Haloglycomyces albus DSM 45210: one gene and its partners. The protein of the gene in region 1 interacts with the protein of each later gene in a pairwise test. Links are inferred from orthologs where the notes say so. Each region holds a gene or a part of one and is shown in the gene's direction. Other genes may lie near its edges.

What was found.
Region 2: the proteins of rplL (region 1) and dnaE interact in binary tests that used the Escherichia coli proteins (3 or more experiments, as listed by UniProt). The link is inferred for Haloglycomyces albus DSM 45210 from one-to-one orthologs.
Region 3: the proteins of rplL (region 1) and obgE interact in binary tests that used the Escherichia coli proteins (3 or more experiments, as listed by UniProt). The link is inferred for Haloglycomyces albus DSM 45210 from one-to-one orthologs.

The regions. Positions count from the first base shown.
Region 1 is NZ_AZUQ01000001.1:2,039,181-2,042,160, forward strand. Bases 59-2,885 are described here. They hold rplL (50S ribosomal protein L7/L12), read left to right. Parts: upstream 59-1,192; coding sequence 1,193-1,579; downstream 1,580-2,885. Other genes in these bases: rplA (50S ribosomal protein L1), read left to right, coding at 59-230; rplJ (50S ribosomal protein L10), read left to right, coding at 632-1,168. Outside these bases: more of rplA, read left to right, coding at 1-58. UniProt on the Escherichia coli protein: The binding site for several of the GTPase factors involved in protein synthesis (IF-2, EF-Tu, EF-G and RF3). Is thus essential for accurate translation.
Region 2 is NZ_AZUQ01000001.1:1,382,288-1,386,527, reverse strand. Bases 43-4,129 are described here. They hold dnaE (DNA polymerase III subunit alpha), read left to right. Parts: upstream 43-395; coding sequence 396-3,929; downstream 3,930-4,129. In the rest of the region: HALAL_RS0106505 (DUF4192 domain-containing protein), read right to left, coding at 1-24. UniProt on the Escherichia coli protein: DNA polymerase III is a complex, multichain enzyme responsible for most of the replicative synthesis in bacteria. This DNA polymerase also exhibits 3' to 5' exonuclease activity. The alpha chain is the DNA polymerase catalytic subunit.
Region 3 is NZ_AZUQ01000001.1:428,044-431,037, reverse strand. The notes cover bases 38-2,878. They hold obgE (GTPase ObgE), read left to right. Parts: upstream 38-645; coding sequence 646-2,112; downstream 2,113-2,878. Other genes in these bases: HALAL_RS0102160 (MFS transporter), read left to right, coding at 2,315-2,878; HALAL_RS0102175 (dsRBD fold-containing protein), read right to left, coding at 38-265. Outside these bases: more of HALAL_RS0102175, read right to left, coding at 2-37; more of HALAL_RS0102160, read left to right, coding at 2,879-2,994. UniProt on the Escherichia coli protein: An essential GTPase which binds GTP, GDP and possibly (p)ppGpp with moderate affinity, with high nucleotide exchange rates and a fairly low GTP hydrolysis rate.

The DNA.
Region 1 (2,980 bases):
CGGTCAAAGAGATCAAGGCGGGAAAGATCACCTTCCGGGTGGACAAGCACGCCAACCTGCACTTCATCATCGGGAAGACCTCGTTCCCCAATGAACAGCTGCTGGAGAACTACCAGGCCGCGCTCGACGAAGTGCTGCGTTTGAAGCCTTCCAGCTCGAAGGGTGTCTACCTGAAGCGGGCAGCCGTCACCACGACGATGGGACCCGGAATTCAGATGACGACCAAGTAGCCACCGCTGTGGCGCCGGCGTCGTCGCCTCCCGGTCTTTAACGCCGGGGTGGTCGGACCTAAGTGTGATATGGCCCAGGACAGCTTGCCTGTCCTGGGCCGTTTTCGTTTCGGCTGGTATCATTAAACTGTTTTCCACAACCCAAAGACCGTCGGTCGCTCGGGTGCACACCCGTAAAGCTGTAAAGAGTCGATTGACTCGGCCAACGTAGGGCGACAGAAATTTAGCTTCCATTGTCACCATGATGATCTTTGAGGGACGGATTCCGTCCATTTCATCGCAGCTAGATTCATGACGCCCGCGAGGCGTCATTTTTTGTGTCGCCTCCTGAAATCCCTGAGGATTTTTGCCGGTTGAGGATTGCATTTGCCATCTCCAATAGGCCGAAGAAAGGAGGGAAAATGGCTGAGAGGGAATACCCCGCAGACAAGCAGGCCGCTATCGCCGAGCTGACCGAGGGCTTCAACAACGCCAATGCCGCAGTGCTCACCGAGTACCGCGGACTGTCCGTTGCCCAGCTCCAAGAGCTTCGGCGTTCCCTGGGCGAGGGTGCCAGCTACCGTGTAGCTAAAAACACCCTGGCCAAGCGCGCTGCCAATGCCGCTGGTGTGACCGATTTGGACGACCTGTTCGTCGGTCCGACCGCCATCACCTTCATCGAGGGTGACCCGGTAGAGGCTGCCAAGGGACTGCGCGAATTCGCCAAGTCCAATGAAGCCCTTGTCATCAAAGGCGGAGTCATGGACGGAGACGTCCTGACCGTCGATCAAATCACGAAGCTGGCCGATCTGGAAAGCCGCGAGGTTTTGCTGTCCAAGATGGCTGGCGCGCTCAAGGGTGGAATGCAGAAGGCCGCTGGTCTCTTTGCCGCTCCCGCTTCGCAAGTGGCCCGCCTCGGTGGCGCTCTTCGCGACAAAAAAGAAGCTGCCGGCGAGTAATCGCCGAACTGGAAAGGAAACATCATGGCTAAACTATCGACTGAAGAACTGCTTGAGCAATTCGAGGGCATGACCCTGCTGGAACTGTCCGAATTCGTCAAGGCCTTCGAAGACAAATTCGACGTCTCGGCCGCCGCTCCCGTGGCTGCCGTCGCTGCCGGTGCTCCCGCCGGCGGTGGCGAAGAAGCCGCTGCTGAGAAGACCGAGTTCGATGTTGTTCTCGAGTCCGCCGGCGACTCCAAGATCAAGGTCATCAAGGAAGTCCGTGGACTCACCGGCCTGGGCCTCAAAGAGGCCAAGGAACTGGTTGAGGGTGCGCCCAAGGCCGTTCTGGAAGCCGCCAACAAGGAAGACGCTGACAAGGCCAAGGAGGCCCTCGAGGGCGCCGGTGCCGAGGTTGCTCTGAAGTAATCTCTTACGAGCGTCATTTCGACACGAGCATGCTTCGGTTAATCTGAGGATGTTCGCATCGGAATGCGACTCCGGGGACTCTCCCGGTCCCAGTGTCTGAAGAGTGGAGGGGTGAGCGCCTAACGGCGTCTCATCCCTCCACTCTTATTTGTAGGAAGTTGTGGAGGCAACTGGGAAACCGAAGGCGACGGTCGGCTAAGTCGGGACGGTAACGGTGGCGGGAGAGCCCCACAAGCGCCGGTGTGGCCTTACATCGGGTGCGGGATCAAGCCTCCGCGCAAATGCGACGGTCTGCGGGCAAGGCACGTCGATTTCGTCCCGCGTGGGGTAGTGTCCAAAAGGGATAAATGCTGTGTGTATGGTGGTTTGTAGTGAGGCGCAAGTGGTCTCATGATTGTCGACCTGCGCCGCCCGAACACCGATGTGAGGGTGTCGATGAGCATTCGGGAATGCCTCTGACGAGCGCCGTGTCCCGAGTAAGGCGATACGGTGGTTGTCGCCGTCGGTCGGAATCCACGATTGACTTGACGTGCGCCGACCTCATGCGTCACACTAGGGCGCGAACCTGCTTGGTCACAATGCGGAAGCCAAAGTGGGGAGGTCGTGACGAACGATCATACCTTTGGGTTAAACTTCTGCTAAACGGATCGCGACCGTGGTTTTGCTGGCATGGTTGATGGTCTAAAGCGCAAATACATTCGCCCGCGGGCGAATGACACAACCGCCCCCTGCGGTTGACGAACGGCGGTCGGGATTCGACACGAATCGTGACGCATGGAAACCAACGAGCCGTACGAGAGGCTCTTGAAGGAGGAATATCGGCGTCAACGGCGATGCACGACACGTTACACGCCTCACTCGCGTCCGGATTTGACGCACTTGATATTCTCCTATACACTATTAATTTGCGCTGCCCTGTTCACGTCCGTAATGTGCTCAGGGACATAGACCAGAGCTTCCAGGTGGAGATCTCATCGACGAGACGACAACTGCGTCGGCGCGCTTTCGACGACCGTGGTGGTCGATGGTAATCAAAGACGTGGTTGTTCTCGGATCATGAGGTGTCTGACTGGAGGATTGAGAGATCAGCACCCAGTAGTCAGCAACCTAAAGTCGATGTTCGACATGACTTGTCTGTGACTTTTCGGATGCCGTTTTCGCTGGTTAGTCTCTGTGTCCAAGACGTAACTTGCAGTGCATCGGCCGTCATTCGCATCTGTCCTCGGAAGGACGTATCTTGGCAGCTTCCCGCACTGGCAAGACCAGCTCTAGGAGTAAGCACGCACCTCGCCGTACCTCGTTCGGCAGGATCGATGAAATCCTGGAAGTACCAGACCTTCTGGCGCTTCAGACACATTCGTTCGACTGGCTCGTCGGCAACGACTCCTATCGTTCGCGCTA
Region 2 (4,240 bases), 660 kb from region 1 along the record:
CGTGGAATTGGCTGCGGTAGTCATGACATCAGTCTCTTCCCGCCGTCAGGACGTGTCCAGTAATCCGACCACCTGTGGATAAACCTGTGGATAACTCTCAACGTTAGCCCTTTCCGGCGATATGTGAGCGATTTTTCTCCCTCTTCGTCGCGGCGCAATCCTGCGGGACAGAGCGTGGAAACATCCCCTTTTCGCACGTCCCGACCACCTCACTGACACTCCGGGCGTACTTGGTCGCGTCGCTGCATTGGCCTAGACTGAAGGGCCCATTCGAATCGTCATCGCGACGCTCCGCGCGACTCAACGCCGTGAACCGCGAACGTCGAATGGCGTTGAACGAGGAACGATCACTCGAATCGCACGCAACACGCCTGGCCAGGTTGAGGAAACTACGCATGTCGAAGCAATTCGCCCATCTGCACGTCCACACCGAATACTCCATGCTCGACGGAGCCGCCAAACTCGGCCCGCTATTCGAAGAGGCACAACGCCTCGGCCAACCCGCCCTCGCCATGACCGACCACGGCAACATGTACGGGGCCTACTCCTTCTACCACGAGGCCAAAAAGGCCGGCATCAAACCGATCCTGGGAATCGAGGCCTACCTCGCGCCCCACGACCGCTTCCACAAAAAGCCCGTCCGCTGGGGCGATCCGTCCCAAATTCGCGACGACCTCTCGGGAAACGGTTCCTACACCCACGCCACCATGCTCGCCAAGAACACCACCGGGCTGCGTAACCTCTTCAAACTCTCCTCGTACGCCAGCTTCGAAGGCACCTACTACAAGCCGCGCATGGACCGCGAACTCATCGCCCCCAACGCCGAGGGCATCATCGCCACCACCGGTTGCCCGGGTGGTGAGGTGCAGACCCGCCTCCGACTGGGTCAGATCGACGAGGCCTACCAGGCGGCCAGCGACTTCCGCGACATCTTCGGCCCCGAGAACTACTTCCTCGAACTCATGGAGCACGGCAACTCCGTGGAACGCCGCGTCGCCGACGAGCTGTACGAAATGGCGCGCAAGATGAACCTGCGGCCGCTGGTCACCAACGATTCCCACTACGTCACCGACGACCAGCAGCACGAACACGCGGCGCTGCTGTGCGTGCAATCGGGATCGACCCTGGACGACCCCAAACGTTTCCAGTTCGAAGGAGACGGCTACTTCCTCCGCTCCGCCGAGCAGATGTATCAGCTGCGCTCCGATGAGGCCTGGCAGGAGGGCTGTGCCAATACGCTGCTGGTGGCCGAAATGATCGAAGACTACGACGAGGTCTTCAACGAAGCCGACCGGATGCCGCGCATCGAAGTCCCCAGCGGCTACGACCAAGGCAGCTGGCTGACCCGCGAGGTCTTCCAGGGACTGGCCGAACGATTCCCCGACGGCACGATTCCCGAGGAGTACAAGTCCCGTGCCCAGTTCGAGCTGGACGTCATCATCAAAACCGGCTACCCCTCGTACTTCCTCGTCGTCGCCGACCTCATCAACTACGCCCGCCGGGAAGGCATCTACGTCGGTCCCGGTCGCGGTTCCGCCGCCGGTTCGCTCGTCGCCTACGCCCTCAAGATCACCAATATCGACCCACTTGAGTACGGCCTGCTGTTCGAGCGTTTCCTCAACCCCGAACGTGTCTCCATGCCCGATATCGATATCGACTTCGATGATCGTCGCCGAGGAGAGATGATCACCTACGCCACCGAGAAGTACGGACAGGACTTCGTCGCCCAGGTGATCACCTTCGGCACGATTAAAACCAAGGCCGCTTTGAAGGACGCCGCCCGCGTCCACCACGGGCAGGCCGGTTTCGCGCTCGCCGACCGCATTTCCAAGGCACTGCCGCCTCCCGTCGCCGCCAAGGACATTCCCCTTCAAGGCATCACCGACCCCAAGCACGAACGGTACAAGGAAGCCGCCGAAGTGCGCGGACTCATTGAAAACGACAATGAGGTCAAGCAGATCTTCGAAACCGCGCAAGGTCTGGAGGGCCTCATCCGCAACGCGGGGGTGCACGCCTGTGCCGTTATTCTGTCCTCGCAACCGCTCACCGAATGCGTCCCGATGTGGGCACGTCCGGACGGTTCGATCATCACCGGCTGGGACTACCCCAGCTGTGAGGACATCGGACTGTTGAAGATGGACTTCCTCGGTCTACGCAACCTGACGGTCATCGGCGACGCCATCGAAGCCATCAAACTCAACCGTGGGGTGGACATCGACCTCGATACGTTGACGGTGGACGACCCGGCCTCCTATGAACTGCTCGCCCGAGGTGACACGCTCGGTGTGTTCCAGCTCGACGGTGGCGGCATGCGGGAATTGCTGAAACGTATGAAGCCCGACAGCTTCGCCGACATCATCGCCGTTCTGGCGCTCTACCGGCCCGGTCCCATGGAGGCCAACTCGCACAACAACTACGCCGACCGTAAGAACGGACGGCAGGAAGTCACCCCGATCCACCCGGAGTTGGCCGACGCGTTGGAAGAGATCCTGGCCGAAACGCACGGTCTCATCGTCTACCAAGAGCAGATCATGAAAATCGCGCAGAAACTGGCGGGATTCTCGATGGGTCAAGCCGATGTTCTGCGTAAAGCGATGGGGAAGAAGAAAATCGACGTCCTGGAGAAAATGTACACCGATTTCGAATCGGGCATGGCCTCCAACGGTTTCAGCAAGGAGTCCATCAAAACCCTCTGGGACATCATGCTTCCCTTCGCCGGTTACGCGTTCAACAAATCGCACGCCGCCGGATACGGTTTGGTCGCGTACTGGACGGCCTACCTGAAGGCCAACTTCCCCGCCGAATACATGGCCGCACTGTTGTCGTCAGTCGGCGATTCGAAGGACAAGACCGCCGTCTACCTCTCCGAATGCCGCAAGATGGGCATCACGGTCATGCCGCCGGACGTCAACGACTCCCGCCACATGTTCCACGCCGTCGGCGGCGACATTCGCTACGGGATGGAAGCGGTGCGCAATGTCGGCGGGCACGTTGTCAGCGGCATTATTCAAGCGCGGGAAGAGAAGGGGGAATACACCGACTTTCAGGACTTCCTCAACAAGGTTCCCGCCAACGTGTGTAATAAGCGCAGCGTGGAGTCCCTCGTCAAGGCCGGTGCCTTCGACTCGCTCGGATACAGCCGCCGAGGTCTGGCCGAGGTGCACGAAAAAGCCATCGACGCCGTGGTGTCCATTAAGAAAGAAGAGGCCAAAGGGCAGTTCGACCTGTTCGGCGGAATGATGGAGTCGCCCGAAACCATGGGCGTGGACCTCAGCGTGTCCGAAGAGGAATGGCCGCGCGAGGACAAACTGACCTTCGAACGGGAGATGCTGGGACTCTACGTCTCCGACCACCCGCTCAACGGCTTTGAAAAGCTCCTGGCCCGCAGCAGCGACAAGCCCGTCGCGGCCCTGCACGGCGACGGCGTCAAGGACGGAACGACCGTATCCGTCGCGGGCATCCTGCAGAACGTCGCCAAGCGGGTCACCAAGCAGGGGAAGCTGTGGGCTTCGGCGACCATCGAAGATCTGGACGGCTCCATCGAGGTCCGTTTCTTCCCCAACACCTACGAGATCGTGGCCGACTCCCTTGCCGACGACGTCATCTGCGCGGTCAAGGGGAAGGTCGACCGGCGCGACGGCACGGCACAGCTGATCGCCTTCGACCTCGCCGTTCTCGACACCTCGGGAGGCCCGGAAACCTCCGACGCGCCGCTACGGCTCAGCGTCGAGGCCGATTCGGTCAATGAGGAACTGATCTACGATCTACGGAACGCCTTCCGCCACTCCAAGGGAGACGTGCCGGTCTACGTCCAGGTACAGGCCGAGGAGCACGGCCCCATGCTGGAACTGGGCAGCCAATGGCGCATCAACCCCAGCAACGACCTCACCACTCAACTGCGGTCGATCGCCGGCGTGACCGTACGCTGACGACTCGGTGGGGCGTGGGGAACCGCGCCCCACCGGTTTCTACAGCCCCTCGGCGACCGACGCCCCGATCCGCAACCAGGCGTTCGACGTCGCCTTCGACAGTCCCTCATAGCGAATCGGTTCACCGGAGTCCAACAGCTTCTCATACGGCGCGAGTAGGACCACGCGCGTACGAGCGGCAAAATGCCGTTGCACGGCAGGCAGATCGACGTCCTTGCGGTGAGCCGGCATCGACACCACCGTCACCGCCTGACGCACCAGATCGCGACGCCCACTCTGTTCCAGGTGATCCAACATGCGCGCCGCCGTCT
Region 3 (2,994 bases), 1.6 Mb from region 1 along the record:
CTTAGCGTTCGGGGTCTCCCCGTCTGACGTTAAACTCGACGTCCTTTGACGCGTCACTCAGCAGAACACGACTCAACTCCGCCAGCGCCCGAGCGCTCGCCAACTCTTCCCCGATCTGCGCCATGGGGCGATCCGTGGGGTTGCGCCTAGCGCGGCCTACGCAGCTATGCGTGCTGCCGTCACGGCGCGTCAATCGAGCGGTGGCAACGCAGTAGTCTTGGTCCTCTTCCAAGTCGACCTGGATGTCCCAATGTGTGGTGAGCATCGCCGGGCTCATTGTATTTCACCCCCTTTTCGAGTAATACTCATTATCCCGCATAAAGGGCGCCCACGGCAGCGGTACAAGACAGTCGACCGTGGAAACTCGGGAACCACCCGGCTCCGCCGGAATTCGACAATGATCACTCGAACAAACGAAAAAGGCTGGAATCTCGCTTGAGATTCCAGCCTTTCACTGTGAATTGTGCGCCGTCAGGGACTCGAACCCCGAACCCATTGATTAAGAGTCAATTGCTCTGCCACTTGAGCTAACGGCGCTTACACGGTTATCTCCCGTTCCCGGTGAATTTCCCGCAACGAGATAAAACTTTAGCACGAGTCGCGGCGACCGATTGCGAGGGGGGTCCAAGCGGTTAAGCTTGAGCCGTGGCTAATTTTATCGACCGGGTGAAACTCGAGGTCAGTGCCGGTTCAGGCGGTAATGGTTGCGTCTCAATCCACCGAGAGAAGTTCCGACCGTTGGGCGGACCCGACGGTGGGGACGGCGGACACGGCGGCGATGTGATCTTTTACGTCGACCCGAACGCGCACACCCTCCTCGACTTGCACTTTAAAAAACAACTGAAAGCCGGCAACGGTTCCCATGGACGTGGCGACAATCGCGACGGCGCTCGCGGTGAAACTCTGCGCGTCCCTGTGCCCAACGGCACGGTCCTCTTCGCGGACGGGGAAGAAATTGCTGATTTGACTGGAAATGGAACGGAAGTGACCATCGCCCGAGGCGGGCGTGGTGGTCGGGGGAATGCTTCCCTGATCAGCCGCCGACGGCGTGCCCCCGGTTTCGCCGAATTGGGTGAGCCGGGACCGAGCTTTAGCGTGGTGCTGGAGCTGAAGAGCGTTGCCGATGTTGGTCTGATCGGGTATCCCTCAGCCGGAAAGTCGTCGTTGATTGCCAATATGTCTGCGGCCCGGCCCAAGATCGCGGACTATCCATTCACCACCCTGACTCCGAACTTGGGCGTTGTCGCCGCCGGTGATACGACGTACACCGTCGCCGACGTGCCGGGTCTCATCCCGGGGGCAGCCGGTGGTAAAGGGCTGGGATTGGAGTTCCTGCGCCATATCGAACGGTGTGCGGTTCTGGCTCACGTCGTCGACACCGCCAATTTGGAGAGCGATCGAAATCCGATTGACGACATCGCCGTCATTGAATCCGAACTTGAAGAATACGGCGGTCTGCACGATAAGCCTCGCATTATTGTCTTGAATAAGATCGACGTTCCCGACGGCCAGGATTTGGCGGAGATGGTGCGGCCCCGATTGGAAGAACACGGGTGGCCCATCTATGAAGTCAGCGCGGTGACGCGAACGGGTCTTCGCCAGCTGTCCTTTGCCTTCGCCGAAGCCGTGGAGACCTACCGGGCGAAGCAGCCCGAACCGGAGGCACCCCGAGTCGTCATCAAACCGAAGGGTGTCGAAAGCGATGCCTTCCAGGTTTACAGCCGCACGCCGGCGTTTGAGGGGGATGTCGAGTTTGAGGTTGTGGGTAAGAAACCGGAACGTTGGATTCAGACGACGAACTTCCAGAACGAGGAAGCCATTGGTTATCTGGGCGACCGCTTGGCCAATCTCGGTGTCGAGGACGAATTGGTGAAGGCCGGAGCGGTGCCGGGTTCGATCGTCAAAATCGGAGAACACGAATTTGAGTGGGAGCCCACCGATCCCGAACTATTGGCGACCGTCAGCCCGCGCGGAAAGGACATCAGGTTCGAACGGACCGACAGGAAGTCTGCTGAAGAGCGTCGCGCCGAGCACGACGCACGTCGTGCCGAACGGTTGGAACGAGTTCGTGCCGAGAAAGAGGCACGTGGCAAATCACGACGCAACCGATAAGGTGCGATACAGATGACATGGGTCCCGCTTGGAGCTTCCAGCGGGGCCCTTTCTGTATCCAGGGCACCTGAGAACGGACTGCGTTCGATTTCGTATTGTTCTGTGCCCCAAGCAAACATCGCTGATTATGAGGAAGTTGAACGTCCGTGACGTTAGTTACTATACGATACGGTTTCGTATTGGAAGTGGTATTGTGAAAAACATGTCAACACGCGAATCAACGTCGGAAACCGTATCGGACGCCTCCGACATCGAAGCAGACAAAGGACACCCCTATCGGTGGTGGATTCTGGCTGTACTCGTTCTCAGCCTCATCATCGTGGTTTTGGACAACACCGTTCTGAACGTGGCCATGAAGACTCTGGCCGATCCCAATGACGGGATCGGAGCCTCCCAGAGCGAATTGGCGTGGATGATCAACTCCTATACGCTCGTTTTTGCCGGTCTTCTATTCGCCTTTGGGATTATCGGTGACAAGTTCGGGCGAAAGAGACTATTGCTTATCGGCTTGCTTGTGTTCGGTATCGCTTCCCTGCTATCGGCCTATGCCCTTAACCCAACACAGTTGATCTGGTATCGCGCGCTTCAAGGTGTCGGGGCGGCGGCCATGATGCCGTCGACGCTTTCTCTGCTGCGCTCGGTGTTTTCGAACAAGGAATTCCCCAAGGCTCTCGGGATTTGGACTGCGGCCGTAGGGGCCGGTGGCGCACTCGGGCCCATGTTGGCCGGGGTCCTGCTGGAGCGGTTCTGGTGGGGATCGATCTTCCTCATTAACGTACCCATTGTGATCGTGGCCATGGCTCTCATCGTGATCATGGCTCCCGAATCGAAGGGCCCCAAGCTGCGCACCGACGTGGTCGGAATGATTCTGACCATCGTTGG